2 regions of the Stenotrophomonas sp. STEN046 genome follow, and region 2 is predicted to be linked to the other one. Evidence: predicted binding sites of a transcription regulator. Region 2 holds the regulator's gene; the other holds the start of a gene.
The links. The regulator HrcA, encoded in region 2, represses chaperone genes, less so after heat shock. The targets are predictions, from matches to a motif close to TTNGCACTCNNNNNNNNNGAGTGCNAA.
Positions count from the first base shown of each region.

Region 1: ACVOLJ_RS03820 (co-chaperone GroES) is a predicted target of HrcA. The motif match lies at 5,124-5,150, and genes of this name have one in related genera.

Region 1 is NZ_JBRRDR010000004.1:133,948-141,494, forward strand. It holds gene ACVOLJ_RS03800 (TlpA family protein disulfide reductase) at 1-269, opposite strand, end outside; gene ACVOLJ_RS03805 (protein-disulfide reductase DsbD family protein) at 266-2,647, opposite strand; gene cutA (divalent-cation tolerance protein CutA) at 2,644-2,982, opposite strand; gene ACVOLJ_RS03815 (endonuclease) at 3,051-4,841, opposite strand; gene ACVOLJ_RS03820 (co-chaperone GroES) at 5,197-5,484, shown strand; gene groL (chaperonin GroEL) at 5,568-7,217, shown strand; gene ACVOLJ_RS03830 (LysR substrate-binding domain-containing protein) at 7,373-7,547, opposite strand, start outside.
Region 2 is NZ_JBRRDR010000053.1:17,844-25,390, forward strand. It holds gene ACVOLJ_RS18600 (LysR family transcriptional regulator) at 1-412, shown strand, start outside; gene recN (DNA repair protein RecN) at 462-2,123, opposite strand; gene hrcA (heat-inducible transcriptional repressor HrcA) at 2,239-3,303, shown strand; gene grpE (nucleotide exchange factor GrpE) at 3,367-3,882, shown strand; gene dnaK (molecular chaperone DnaK) at 4,117-6,042, shown strand; gene dnaJ (molecular chaperone DnaJ) at 6,197-7,330, shown strand; gene ACVOLJ_RS18630 (hypothetical protein) at 7,396-7,547, opposite strand, start outside.

The sequences.
Region 1 (7,547 bases), on a different contig from region 2:
GGCATTTCTTCCACGCATGGACCGCACCAGCTGGCCCATACATTCACCAGCAACGGCCGCCCTGCGAAATGCTGGCGGACATCCAGCACCTGGCCGTCGATGCCGGGCAGCACCAATGCTGGCAATGCATCACCGGGGCGCAGCATCGGTGGCGAGGGTGGTGCGGGTGCGGGTGCCTCGGGCGCCGGCGTCAGCCGGCTGCCGGCCCACAGGCCAAGCCCGGCAGCCAGCACTGCTGTCCACAGCAGCGCTGGCCGTTGCCATTTCATCGCGCGGTGCGCAGCAGGGCTTCTTCCACCAGCGCCTGGGTCAGCAGGGTCGGCAGCACCGTCGGCGGCGCGCCGGGGCCGTACACCACATACAGCGGCACGCCTACCGCCTTGTGCTCATCCAGGAACGCGGTGATCTGCGGATCGACGTTGGTGTAGTCACCGCGCATGTACACCGCGTTGGTGCGCTTGAGCAGTTCCTTGAACTCCGGGCGCGACAGCACCGCACGTTCGTTGGCCTTGCAGCTCACGCACCAGTCGGCGGTCATGTTGACGAACACCACACGGTTGTCGGCGCGCAGGCGGTCCAGCATCTGCGGTGAATACTCGACCACGTTCTCGCTGTTCGCCTGTGCGGCGCGCGCCGGCGGTGCCAACTGGGTGACGCCCCAGACCGGCACCAGCGCGGCGATCGCCAGCAGCACGCCCAGCAACCCGGCTGCGCGCTGGCTGCGCCAGCGGCTGCGTTCGAACAGCCACAGGCCGCCGGTCAGCAGCAGCAGGCCACCCAGCGCCAGTGCCATGCCGTCCACACCGCGCTGCTTGCCCAGCACCCACAACAGCCACAACGCGGCCGCGTACATCGGGAAGGCCAGCACGTGCTTCAGCGTTTCCATCCACGGGCCGGGCTTGGGCAGGCGGCGGGCCAGCGCCGGCACGAAGCCGATCAGCAGGAACGGCAGCGCCAGGCCCAGGCCGAGGAACAGGAAGACCAGCATCGCCGCCACTGGCGGGGCGACGAAGGCATAGGCCACCGCCGGGCCGAAGAACGGGCCGACGCAGGCGCTGCCGACCACACAGGCCAGCACACCGGTGAAGAAATCACCGGCCGGGCCACTGCGGCGGGCCAGCGACTGGCCGAAATTGCCGATGCCGCCGCCCATGGTGAACACGCCGGACAGGCTCAGGCCCACCGCGAACATGATGTAGGCCAACGCCGCCACCACGCCGGGATGCTGCAGCTGGAAGCCGATGCCGACCGCGTTGCCGAGCATGCGCAGGCCGACCATCAGCGCGCCGATCACCGCAAAGGCCACCAGCACGCCCAGCGTGTACCACATGGCATGGCTGCGGGCGCGCTCGGCACTTTCGCCGCTCTGGGCCAGGCTCAGTACCTTCAGCGACAGGATCGGCAGCACGCACGGCATCAGGTTCAGCACCAGGCCACCGCCCAGCGCCAGCAGCAGCACCCACAGCAGCGAGGTGTCGGTCTTCGGCACGCTGGTCGGTGCCTTGGTGCGCAGCGCGTTGTCCTGCCGGGCATCAGCGGCGAACGCGTCGCTGCCTGCACCCTCAACGCCGGCGCTTTCAGCCGCCGCGGGGGCGTTGGGTACGGTTGGCAGCAGGCGCAGCGGCGTACCGTTGGCACCTTCGCGGGTGCTGCCGACAGCCGCGGCAGGCAGCGAGCGGATCACCTCGTCGCGCGCCGCCGGTGCTGTGCCGGAAGGGGTGGCCTTGCCGGCCGGAATTGCCAGTTTCACCCGGCGCGTCATCGGCGGGTAGCAGATGCCATCGGTCTGGCAACCCTGGAAGGTCACCACCAGCGTGCTGTCCACCGCGTCGGCGCGGCTGCGGCGCAGCGGCACCGGCACTTCCACCTGGTTGAAATAGACCGCCACATCACCGAAGTGCTCGTCGCGATGCGACTGCGCGGCCGGCCAGCGCGGCTTGTCAGCCAGCACGCCGGCACTGCCTTCCAGCTTCAGCGAGGTGCGGTCGCGATACAGGTAATAGCCGGGTGCCGGACTGAAGCGCAGCAGCAGGGTGTTGCCATCACTGGCGATGGCATCAAAGCCAAAGGCCTGTTCCGAGGGCAGCGGCAATGCCTGGGTGTTGCTCGTACCTGGCAGGCGCAGCCCACCACCGGCGCCGGCCAGCGGGTTGTTGAACGCACTGGTGCCGGTGGCGCGTGCAGTTGGCAGGGCCGCTGGCGTGCCACCGGCACCGGGCAGGGCGACCTGGATCACGCGCTTCTGCGGCGGGTAGCAGACGCCGGCGTCGGCGCAGCCCTGGTAACGCACTTCCAGGCTGATGGTGCCGGCGGCATCGGTGGGTGCACCAGGCAGGGTGGCCTGCAGGCGCTCGCGGTAGGTTTCCACCTCGCCGAAGAAATCGTCGTGGTGCTTCTTGCCCGCCGGCATCTGCAGTGCAGCGGCATTGAACGCCGGGTCGGCCTTCACCGTCGTGCGGTGCCGGTACAGGTAATAGCCCGGGGCAATCTTGAACCGCAGCTGGATCTGGCCCCGCTCGGGGGCACTGGCGGTCAGCGCGAACGCCTGGTCCACCGGCAACAGATCCTTCTCATCCAGCGCGAAGGCTGGCAGTGAAAGCCACAACAGGGCGCACAGGGCGGCGCCACGCGCAAACAGAGTCTTCAATCAGTGTCCTCCCGGGTCTGTGCCCGGATCCAGTCCAGATACGCCGGCAGGCCGGCCCGGGTTTCGACCGCGATGCACTCCGGGAGTTCATACGGATGCAGTTCGACGATCCGGGCGATTGCGTCATCGACGCGGCTCGCGGTGGTTTTCACCAGCAACTGCAGTTCGGCGTCGGTGGTGACCTCGCCCTGCCAGCGGTAGGTCGACTGCGCGCCGTCCAGGCGGGTGACGCACGCTGCCAGTCGCTCGGCGACCAGCGCGTGCGCGATGCGCTCGGCACTGGCCCGGTCCGGGCAGGTGGTCAACAACAGCAGGACGGGATCGACGGTCGACATGACCGTCGAGTATAGGGCCGCCGCCGGGACAAGGCCCGGCGGCGGCAGTGGACCGCAGCGTTGCGCGATCAGTTGGCCAGCTGGCAGGTGGCCGGCTTGGCGGAGGTGAACAGGCCCGGGGTGGCCCACTCGGGGTGGTCGATGAACGGGTTGCGGTTGCCCTGGAAGCTGTAGATCACGTCATTGCGGGCACGCTCTGCAGCACTCGGCGGGTCGGCCAGGTGCCAGTCGATCAACGTCGACAGCAGGCCCATGTAGGCCGGCGAACTGCTGGTCTTGACGATCTTGCTGCGGTCGTCGGTCAGCTCCAGGTCCGGCTCGGACTGGCCGGTAGCCGCATCCTTGCCGCCCTCATAGCGGATGGCCATGTACAGCACCGCACGCGCCATGTCGCCCTTGCGCGCACCCCACACCTCGAAGGTGCCGCCGTTGCCGTCCGGTGTACGTACCCAGTTCGAATTGCCCGGGTAACCGCCGCTGCCACCGCCCTGGCCGTTGTTGGCCTCGGTGGCGCGCTCGCCGCAGTTGGCGTCGCACTTGCCGAACGGCTTGTTGCCGCGGTCGGCGTTCCACTGTGCGTCGGTCAGGTAGAGCATGTGGGTGTCGGTGTACGGGGCGTACGGCAGGCCCTTGTCGCCGGTGGTGCTGGCAAAGCCCAGCGAGTTCGGCCAGGTGTGCTCACGGTTGTACTTCAGGCCGCCGCCGCTGCCGGCGCGGTCGGTCACCTTGGTGTAGCTGCGGTTGCGGTAGGCATCGAGGATCTTGCCGGCGTTGTTGGGATCCTCGTCGGCGATCTCCAGGATGGTCCAGGTGCTGGTGCCCGAGCCGCTGTAGGGATAGGCGGTGTGACCCTTGATCGTCTCGTGCAGCGAGCAGCGCAGCTGGCTGGGGCTGGAGGTGTTCACCTTCGCGTAGTAACCGGCCGGGCCGCCGGGGTTGCCTGGGTCCGGGTTGCCGGTGGTGGTGGCCACGGTAAAGGCGATGCGGCTGTCGGCCGCCGGGCGGGCGCCCTGCGAATCGGCGATGCGCGCGGCGCGGATGTCGAAGCGGCAGGCTTCACCGGCCACCAGCGCGGTGTTGGTGGAAAGCTTCACGCTCTTGCCGCTGGCAGGCCAGGTCAGCGGGACGCTGCCGGAGGTGCCGCAGGTGAGCGCGAAGGCGCCACTGGCCAGGCTGACGGTCTCGCTGAACACCACTTCCAGATCGGCCGCTGCCGGGAACGTGCTGCTGCCCTGCGCCGGGGTGGTGGTGGAGACCGAGGGCGGGGTGTTCGGGCCGGGGGTGCCGCCGCCACTGAAGGTTTGGCTGTTGTTGCAGCTGCCGAAGGTCTGTCTGGCCGATTCGGCCCAGGTGAAGTGGGTGTACTGGCTGCCACTGCCGGTCAGCTGCAGGGAGGTACCGGCGGCGGTGCTGTTGGTCTCGGCAACCGGGATGTTCTGGCTGGTCATGCCGGCGGCGGGGCCACCGGAGGCGGTGATCGCGCCTTCATAGCTGAGGAACTGCACCACCTTGCCGCTGGCGTCGACCAGGGCAATGCCATCATTGGGACCGTTCTGCAGGCCGTTGGTGGGGTAGGTCACCACGGCCAGGGTGGCGCTGCCGCAGCCGGCAGCGGTGCCGGCGGGAACGGCATTGTTGGCGTAGACGGTCGCAGCCGACGGGTTGCTGCCGTTGTAGAGGTAAAGGCGGTAGCCGGACAGGTCCTCGCCGGCGGTGGCGACCACTTCGATGGCTTCGCCGACGTCACCGGCAGCGGTGCTGTCGTCGTAGTGCAGTTCGTTGATGAAGACCTCGGCCTGGGCCGGTGCGGCGGCCAGCGCCAGCAGGCAGGCGGCGGCGAGCGGGGACAGCAATCGCATCGACTACTCCTTGTGATTGGGAATGCCGGGCCACCGTAAGGCCGATCCAGTGACACTTTGTCGTAAATGAACGCCAGATATCTGACACTGAGACGGCGGTCACTAAAAGCGAGGGCGCGCCAAGGGCGAGCCGCGCGCCAGCCGCGTGAAGGCACGGCTGCCAGGCGTGGATCCGCGCGCAACCGTCGCCGCAAAAATTTTTGCCCGGGCGGCCTTGAAAGGCCCGGCGCCAGCTCCATCTCTGTCGTGCTCCCGACCTGTCGGGCTTTTTCACGCGCGTTGCTGGCAGTCGCTTGGTGCGAGTGCTAACATCGCCGGACTTTTTCAGACCAATCAATAACTTAAGAGGTCCCACATGAGCATCAAGCCGCTGCACGACCGCGTTGTGGTCAAGCCGATCGAAGCCGACGAAGTTTCCGCCGGTGGCATTCTGATCCCGGACTCCGCCAAGGAAAAGTCCACCAAGGGTGAAGTCGTTGCCGTGGGCCCGGGCAAGCCGCTGGACAACGGCACCGTGCGCGCTCCTTCGCTGAAGGTCGGCGACAAGGTCATCTACGGCCAGTACGCCGGCAGCTCGTACAAGAGCGAAGGCGTCGAATACAAGGTCCTGCGCGAAGACGACGTGCTCGCCGTCATCGGCTGAGCGTAAGCGCGACCTGCTTCATCCCCTGATTCCAACACCCAGCTGCCGGGCATGGCCCGGCGCTACCAATGAGGTAACTGCACATGGCTGCCAAGGATATTCGTTTCGGTGAAGACGCCCGTTCGCGCATGGTGCGCGGCGTCAACGTTCTCGCCAATGCCGTCAAGGCCACCCTGGGCCCGAAGGGCCGCAACGTCGTGCTCGAGAAGAGCTTCGGCGCCCCGACCATCACCAAGGACGGCGTCTCCGTCGCCAAGGAAATCGAACTGGCTGACAAGTTCGAGAACATGGGCGCGCAGATGGTGAAGGAAGTTGCTTCCCGCACCAACGACGACGCTGGCGACGGCACCACCACCGCCACCGTGCTGGCCCAGGCCCTGATCCGCGAAGGCGCCAAGGCTGTGGCCGCCGGCATGAACCCGATGGACCTCAAGCGCGGCATCGACAAGGCCGTCGTGGCTGCCGTCGCCGAGCTGAAGAACATCTCCAAGCCGACCGCTGACGACAAGGCGATCGCCCAGGTCGGCACGATCTCGGCCAACTCGGACGAGTCGATCGGCCAGATCATCGCCAATGCGATGAAGGAAGTCGGCAAGGAAGGCGTGATCACCGTTGAAGAAGGCTCGGGCCTGGACAACGAGCTGGACGTGGTCAAGGGCATGCAGTTCGACCGCGGCTACCTGTCCCCGTACTTCATCAACAACCAGCAGTCGCAGACCGCTGACCTGGATGACCCGTACATCCTGCTGCACGACAAGAAGATCTCCAACGTGCGTGACCTGCTGCCGGTGCTGGAAGGCGTCGCCAAGGCAGGCAAGCCGCTGCTGATCGTCGCCGAAGAAGTGGAAGGCGAAGCGCTGGCGACCCTGGTGGTCAACACCATCCGCGGCATCGTCAAGGTCGTGGCCGTCAAGGCGCCGGGCTTCGGCGATCGTCGCAAGGCGATGCTGGAAGACATGGCCGTGCTGACCGGCGGCACCGTGATCTCCGAAGAAGTGGGCCTGTCGCTGGAAAAGGCCACCATCAAGGACCTCGGCCGCGCCAAGAAGGTGCAGGTCTCCAAGGAAAACACCACCATCATCGATGGCGTGGGTGACAAGGCTGCGGTCGATTCGCGCGTTGCGCAGATCAAGACCCAGATCGAAGACACTTCCTCGGATTACGACCGCGAGAAGCTGCAGGAACGCGTGGCCAAGCTGGCCGGCGGCGTTGCGGTGATCAAGGTCGGCGCTTCGACCGAAATCGAAATGAAGGAAAAGAAGGACCGCGTCGACGACGCCCTGCACGCGACCCGTGCAGCCGTTGAAGAAGGCGTGGTCCCGGGCGGCGGCGTTGCCCTGGTGCGTGCAGTGTCGGCCCTGGCTGGCCTGAAGGGTGCCAACGAAGACCAGAACCACGGCATCCAGATTGCCCTGCGCGCGATGGAAGCCCCGCTGCGCGAGATCGTCGCCAACGCCGGCGAAGAGCCGTCGGTCATCGTCAACAAGGTCAAGGAAGGCACCGGCAGCTTCGGCTACAACGCCGCCACCGGCGAGTTCGGTGACATGCTGCAGTTCGGCATCCTGGACCCGACCAAGGTGACCCGTTCGGCGCTGCAGAACGCTGCTTCGATCGCTGGTCTGATGATCACCACCGAAGCCATGGTTGCCGAAGCTCCGAAGAAGGACGAGCCGGCCATGGGCGGCGCCGGTGGCATGGGCGGCATGGGTGGCATGGGCGGCATGGACTTCTAAGGTCCGCTGCGCTGCTGTAATACAAAAAACCCCGCCGCAAGGCGGGGTTTTTTTGTGGGTGCCGGCCCGATCCGCGCATGGCGTGGATCTACGGGGCCACGCGTTTCTCGCAGTAGATCCACGCCATGCGTGAATATCGCCGCAGGGCGGGGCCTCTATCCATGTTCCGCGTAAGGCGGCTCCGCATCGCGCGAAGACGCCAACGCTGTGCGCAACCAAGCGAGAAACGCGGGCACCGCCGCATTCTCCACATCATCGCCGCAGGTCACTGCGTAGTAGGCGAATGCCTGCGGCCATGGCTGCTCGATCACCACCTGCAGCCGGCCGCTG
Region 2 (7,547 bases):
CGTGGCCTCACCGGCCTATGCCGCACGCCACGGTTTGCCGCGCAGCGCCGAAGCGTTGCTGGCGCACAACCGGCTGGACATCGGTCACGCGCGCGCCGTGCAGGGCTGGCCGCTGCTGCAGGATGGCCAGGAGCAACGGGTGCTGCCCAGTGGCAATGCACGCGCCAGCAATGGCGATGCGTTGCGCCAGCTGGTGCTGGGCGGGCTGGGCATGGCCCGGTTGGCCGCGTTCCAGGTACAGGCCGACATCGCCGCCGGCCGGCTGTTGCCGGTGCTGGAAGAGGCCAACCCCGGTGATCTGGAAGAAGTGCACGCGGTGTTCCTGGGGCAGGGTGGATACCTGCCGCTGCGGGTGCGCGCGTTTCTGGATTTCCTGGTGGAGCACGTGGATCTGTCGCGACCGCTGGGATGACCCGGGTAGTGCCGGCCGGGGGCGCTGTAGATCGTCGCGCGTGCCGGCCTCAGGCCTGCAGCAGCTTGCGCGCGGCAGCGCGTGCTTCCTTGCTCACTTCCACGCCGCCCAGCATGCGCGCCAGTTCTTCTTCGCGCGCCTTGATGTCCAGCTTCTCCACCGCGCTCTGGGTCATGCCTTCCACCGGCGCCTTGCTGACCCGGTAGTGCGCGTGGCCCTTCGATGCCACCTGCGGCAGATGGGTCACGCACAGCACCTGGCGCTTCTCGCCAAGCGCGCGCAGTTTCTGGCCGACGATGTCGGCCACCGCGCCACCGATGCCGGAATCGACTTCGTCGAACACCATGGTCGGCACGGCGTCCAGGTCCAGCGCGGCCACTTCGATGGCCAGCGAAATGCGTGACAGTTCACCGCCGGAGGCGACCTTGCGCAGCGCGCGTGGCGGCTGCCCGGCATTGGCTGCGACCAGGAATTCAACGCGTTCGGCCCCCTGCGGATCGGGCCTGCCGCTGTCCTGCGGCTCAAGCTCGATCAGGAACTGGCCGCCGCCCATGCCCAGCTCGGCGATGATGCCGGTGGTGGTGGCCGACAGTTCGGTAGCCGCCTTGCGCCGGCTGGTGGTCAGCGTGGCGGCCTGCGCACGCCATGCACCTGCGGCCTTGTCGATCTCGCCGGCCAGACGCTGCAGGCGCTCGTCGGCCCCACGCAGCTGTTCCACTTCGGCATGCATGCGCTCGCGTTGTGCGCCCAGCTCGTCCATCGGCACGCGATGCTTGCGGGCCAGGTCGTGCAGGCGGCCGAGGCGACGCTCGTTCTCTTCGAACTGGTCCGGATCGGCATCCAGGTCGTCATGCACACGGTCGAGCAGGGCCAGTGCTTCATGCAGCTGGATCGAGGCGCTGTCGATCAGCGCGTCCACATCGCCCAGGCGCGCATCGTGTTCGGCCACCCGGGCCAGTTCGTGCCGTACCTGCTGCAGCAGATCCAGCGCGGAACCGCCTTCGTCGCCATTGAGTTGCCCGCTCGCGGCCTGGCAGGCGGCCAGCAGGGCGCTGGCGTGGGCCTGGCGGCGGTGGCTGGCACCCAGCGCGACGATCGATTCGGGGGCCAGATCCTCGCGGTCGAGCTCGCGAAGCTGGTGTTCGAGGAAGCCGATGCGGTCACTCACATCGCCCTGTTGCGACAGCGCCAGTGATTCGTCGACCAGCATCTGCCAGGCTGCGGCCGCGCGACGTACCTCGCGGCGCTCGCCTTCATTGCGGGCGTAGGCGTCCAGCAGGGCCAGCTGCGATGGGCGGGTCAGCAGGGCCTGTTGCTCGTGCTGGCCATGGATCTCCACCAGCAGCGCGGCCAGGTCGGCCAGCTGTGCCAGGGTGACCGGACGGCCGTTGATCCACGCGCGCGAGCCACCATCGGCACGGATCACACGCCGAAGCTGGCATTGGTCGTCGTCGTCCAGCTCGTTGTCGGCCAGCCACTGGCGGGCGGCCTGCAGCTGGTCAAGGGCGAATTCGGCCGACAGCTCGGCGCGGGCGGCGCCATGGCGGACCACGCCGCTGTCGGCGCGCAGGCCGGACAGGAAGCCCAGTGCGTCGACCATCAGCGATTTGCCGGCGCCGGTCTCGCCTGAAACCACGGTCATGCCCGGCCCGAACTCAAGCTCGGTGGCGCGGACGACGGCGAAATCCTTGATCGAAAGGTGTCTGAGCATCGGTAGAGAGGTGTATTCAGCCGCGCAACGCTAGCACGCGCGGCCGAGTGGTCCAATGACTTGCCAAGGTGGCGCTGCGCCATTATCTAGTGTCCGTGTCTCACAGGTTGATTCCATGCACGGTTCTCCCGACCAGCTAGCCCCGCGCGCGCGCCATCTGCTGCGCACCCTGATCGCGCGTTACATCCAGGACGGCGAGCCGGTGGGCTCGCAGACACTGGCACGTGTGGCCGGCCTGGAGGTCAGCTCGGCCACCATCCGCAACATCCTGGGCGATCTGGAAGACCTGGGCCTGCTGGCGTCGCCGCACACCTCGGCCGGGCGCATCCCGACCGCGCACGGCTACCGCGTGTTCGTCGACAGCCTGTTGCAGATGCAGCCGCCGGGCGAAGGCGAGCTGGCCCGGTTGCGCCAGGAGCTGGCCGGAGGCGGCAGTACCCAGGCCCTGCTCGGCAGCGCCTCGGAACTGCTGTCGGCGATGAGTCATTTCGTTGGCGTGGTCAGCGCGCCACGCCGCGAACAGTTCGCTTTCCGCCAGATCGATTTCGTGGCGCTGGACGGGCGCCGGGTGCTGGCGATCCTGGTGTTTGCCGACAACGAGGTGCAGAACCGGGTGATCGAGACCCGCCAGGGCTTCGAGCCAGGGCAGCTGGAACAGGTCGCCAACTACCTCAACGCCCATTTCGCCGGCCTGCCGCTGGCGGAGATCCGTACCCGCCTGCTGCTGGAGCTGCGCGACGCCCGTTCGGAGCTGGAGCAGCTGCTGGCGCACAGCATCGAGCTGGCCGAGCAGGCCCTGCAGCCGCCGGCCGACGACATGCTGGTGGCCGGGCAGACCCGGCTGATGGGGGTGCAGGACCTGTCCGACCTGGAGCGCCTGCGCGAGCTGTTCGAGCTGTTCTCCAGCAAGCGCGAGATCCTGCAGTTGCTGGAGCGGACCATCCAGGCGCCGGGGGTGCGCATCTTTATCGGCGAAGAGACCGGGATGATGCCGCTGCAGGGGGTCTCGCTGGTAACGGCCCCTTATACCGCCAACGGCCAGGTGCTGGGCGTGCTGGGGGTGATCGGGCCCAAGCGGATGGCCTACGACCGCATGATTCCCCTGGTCCAGGCCACCGCCGATGTACTGGGCGCGGCCTTTTCACCCGGCGGCCGCAGTCCTGGTGCATCGGACGCTTGAAACGCAGCATCCCGCCCACACTAGGGTGGGTGGAGGCGGAGAGTGACCGCCAGGGACCCAGACATGAATCAAGATCAGCCAGACATCGCCGCCCAGCAGGCCGCTGCCGACGCAGCCGCCGACCAGGGCGTCAACGAACAGATTGAACAGCTGCGCGCGGAAGTGGAGCAGGTCAAGGCCGAAGCGCTGCGTGAGCGCGCCGACCTGGACAACCAGCGCAAGCGCGTGGCCCGCGACATCGAACAGGCTCGCAAATTTGCCAACGAGAAGCTGCTGGGCGAGCTGCTGCCGGTATTTGACAGCCTCGATGCGGGCCTGAAGGCGGCCGGCGACGACGCCCATCCGCTGCGTGAAGGCCTGGAAATGACCTACAAGCAGCTGCTGAAGGTCGCCGCCGACAATGGCCTGGCCCTGCTGGACCCGACCGGCCAGCCGTTCAACCCGGAACACCACCAAGCGATCAGCCAGGTCGCCGCGCCCGGCGCCGCGCCGGGCAGCGTGGTGACCGTGTTCCAGAAGGGCTACCTGCTCAACGAGCGCCTGCTGCGGCCGGCGCTGGTGGTGGTGGCGGCCGACTGACCCGTCGTTGCGGGCGCGGGGCCGCCGGGCATGGTCCGGCGCCAACCGCCCGGACCGGCATCGTTGGACCCGCCCGGATCGGTACTGCCGGGCCATGCCCGGCGAGGTTTTCCAGGCGCTGAACACAGCGTTCGGAGGATGGCTTGAATGTTCCACGAGCCTCCCCCACTTCGTATTCATCCACCGGCCGAACGGCCGGACTGACATAAACAGCATTCTTCAGGAGTCTCCCCCATGGGCAAGATCATTGGTATCGACCTCGGCACCACCAACTCGTGTGTGGCGATCATGGACGGCGGCAAGGCCCGCGTCATTGAAAACTCGGAAGGCGATCGCACCACCCCGTCGATCGTCGCCTACACCAAGGACGGCGAAGTCCTGGTCGGCGCCTCGGCCAAGCGCCAGGCCGTCACCAACCCCAAGAACACCTTCTACGCGGTGAAGCGCCTGATCGGCCGCAAGTTCACCGACGCTGAAGTGCAGAAGGACATCGCGCACGTCCCGTACGGCATCCTGGCCCACGACAATGGCGACGCCTGGGTGTCCACCAGCGATGCCAAGAAGATGGCGCCGCAGGAAATCTCGGCCAAGGTGCTGGAAAAGATGAAGAAGACCGCCGAGGACTTCCTCGGTGAAAAGGTCACCGAAGCGGTCATCACCGTGCCGGCCTACTTCAATGACAGCCAGCGCCAGGCAACCAAGGACGCTGGCCGCATCGCCGGTCTGGACGTCAAGCGCATCATCAACGAGCCGACTGCGGCCGCGCTGGCCTATGGCCTGGACAAGGGCGACAACAAGGATCGCAAGATCGTGGTGTACGACCTGGGCGGCGGCACCTTCGACGTGTCGGTGATCGAGATCGCCAACGTCGATGGTGAAAAGCAGTTCGAAGTGCTGGCCACCAACGGTGACACCTTCCTGGGCGGCGAAGATTTCGACAACCGCGTCATCGAGTACCTGGTTGAAGAGTTCAACAAGGACCAGGGCATCGACCTGCGCAAGGATCCGCTGGCCCTGCAGCGCCTGAAGGATGCTGCCGAGCGCGCCAAGATCGAGCTGTCCAGCGCCCAGCAGACCGAAGTGAACCTGCCGTACGTCACCGCTGACGCGTCGGGCCCGAAGCACCTGAACATCAAGTTGACCCGCGCCAAGCTGGAGTCGCTGGTGGAAGAGCTGATCAAGAAGTCGATCGAGCCGTGCCGCGTCGCCCTGAACGATGCCGGCCTGCGTTCGAGCGACATCAGCGAAGTGATCCTGGTCGGCGGCCAGACCCGCATGCCGAAGGTGCAGCAGGCTGTCACCGAGTTCTTCGGCAAGGAACCGCGCAAGGACGTCAACCCGGACGAAGCCGTGGCACTGGGTGCGGCGATCCAGGGCGGCGTGCTCGGCGGCGACGTCAAGGACGTGCTGCTGCTGGACGTGACCCCGCTGTCGCTGGGTATCGAAACCATGGGCGGCGTGTTCACCAAGATCATTGAAAAGAACACCACCATTCCGACCAAGGCCTCGCAGGTGTTCTCCACCGCCGAGGACAACCAGTCGGCGGTGACCGTGCACGTGCTGCAGGGTGAGCGCGAACAGGCCCGCTTCAACAAGTCGCTGGCCAAGTTCGACCTGTCCGGCATCGAGCCGGCCCCGCGTGGCCTGCCGCAGGTGGAAGTGTCCTTCGACATCGACGCCAACGGCATCCTGCATGTGTCGGCCAAGGACAAGAAGACCAACAAGGAACAGAAGGTCGAGATCAAGGCCGGTTCGGGTCTGTCCGAGGAAGAGATCGCGCGCATGGTCGCCGACGCGGAAGCCAACCGCGAAGAAGACAAGAAGTTCCAGGAACTGGTGCAGGCCCGCAACCAGGCCGATGCCCTGATCCACGGCACCCGCAGCGCCATCACCGAGCACGGCAGCAAGGTCGGCGGTGATGTCATCGGCAAGGTGGAAGCGGCCCTGGCTGACCTGGAAACCGCGATGAAGGGTGACGACAAGGCACAGATCGAAGCCAAGTCGAAGGCACTGGAAGAAGCCGGCCAGGCACTGTTCGCTGCCGCTTCGGCCGAGCAGGGCGGTGCCGCCCCGGGCGCCGATGCCGGCAATGCGGGCAAGGCCCAGGATGACGTGGTGGACGCCGAGTTCACCGAAGTCAAGGACGACAAGAAGTCCTGATCCGGACCGACGCGGGACGCTGCCTGCCAGCGTCCCGTTGTCGTATCAGGGTCCTGACCGCCTTCTGGCGTGTCGGGGCGCCCGACGCAAGAGCGGACCTGGTTCCGCTCTTCCGCTTTGACGAATCCCGACTTTCCGGAATGCGATCCACGATATGAGCAAGCGCGATTACTACGAAGTGCTGGGCGTTGCCCGCACCGCCACCGACGAAGAGCTGAAGAAGGCCTACCGCCGTTGTGCGATGAAGTTCCACCCGGACCGCAACCCGGGTGATGCGGCGGCCGAAGCCTCCTTCAAGGAGTGCAAGGAAGCCTACGAAGTACTGTCCGACGGCAACAAGCGCCGCATGTACGACAGCCACGGCCACGCCGCGTTCGAGCACGGCATGGGCGGTGGTGGCGGTGGTCCGGGCGGCCCGGACATGAACGATATTTTCGGCGATATTTTCGGCAACATCTTCGGTGGTGCTGGCGGCGGTGGTCCGCGCCAGGCGCGCCGTGGTGCCGATATCGGTTACGTGATGGAGCTGGATCTGGAAGAAGCGGTGCGTGGCGTCGAGCGCCGCATCGAGATTCCGACCCTGGCCGAATGTGGCGACTGTGACGGCAGCGGCTCGGAAGACGGCAAGGTGGAAACCTGCAACGTCTGCCATGGCCGCGGCCAGGTGCGCATCCAGCGCGGCATCTTCGCCATGCAGCAGGCCTGCCACAACTGTGGCGGCCGTGGCCAGATCATCGCCAAGCCCTGCAAGACCTGCCACGGCAACGGCCGTGTCGAGGAAGACAAGGTGCTGTCGGTGAAGGTGCCGGCGGGCGTGGATACCGGCGACCGCATCCGCCTGTCGGGCGAAGGCGAGGCCGGTCCGGCTGGAACCCCGCCAGGCGATCTGTACGTGGAAGTGCGTGTGCGCGAGCACGACATCTTCCAGCGCGACGGCGACGACCTGCACTGCGAAGTGCCGATCCGCATCTCGCAGGCCGCACTGGGCGATACCGTGCGCGTGGCCACCCTCGGCGGTGAAGCGGAAATCCGCATCCCGGCCGAAACCCAGACCGGCAAGCTGTTCCGCCTGCGCGGCAAGGGCGTGCGTTCGGTGCGCAGCCGCAGCGAAGGCGACCTGTACTGCCGCGTGGTGGTGGAGACGCCGGTCAATCTCACCAATGACCAGCGCAAGCTGCTGGAGCAGTTTGAAGCGACCTTCAATGGCGAAGATGCGCGCAAGCACTCGCCGAAGTCGGCCACCTTCATCGACGGGGTGAAGGGTTTCTGGGACCGGATGACGTCCTGAACTTTTCAACGGAAACATTGAACGGTAGCGCCGGGCCATGCCCGGCGTTTTCGTTTGTGGGGTGGCTACCTGATCTCCCAGTCGGCACTGCCGTGGATGCGGTGGCCCTGGAACTGCAACGTCCCGCGATCACCTACGACGTCCAGCTCGAACCAGGGCTGGCCATCCCGCTCGCGTGGACGGACATAGAGCCGTTTCTGGTTACGGTTCATTTCGA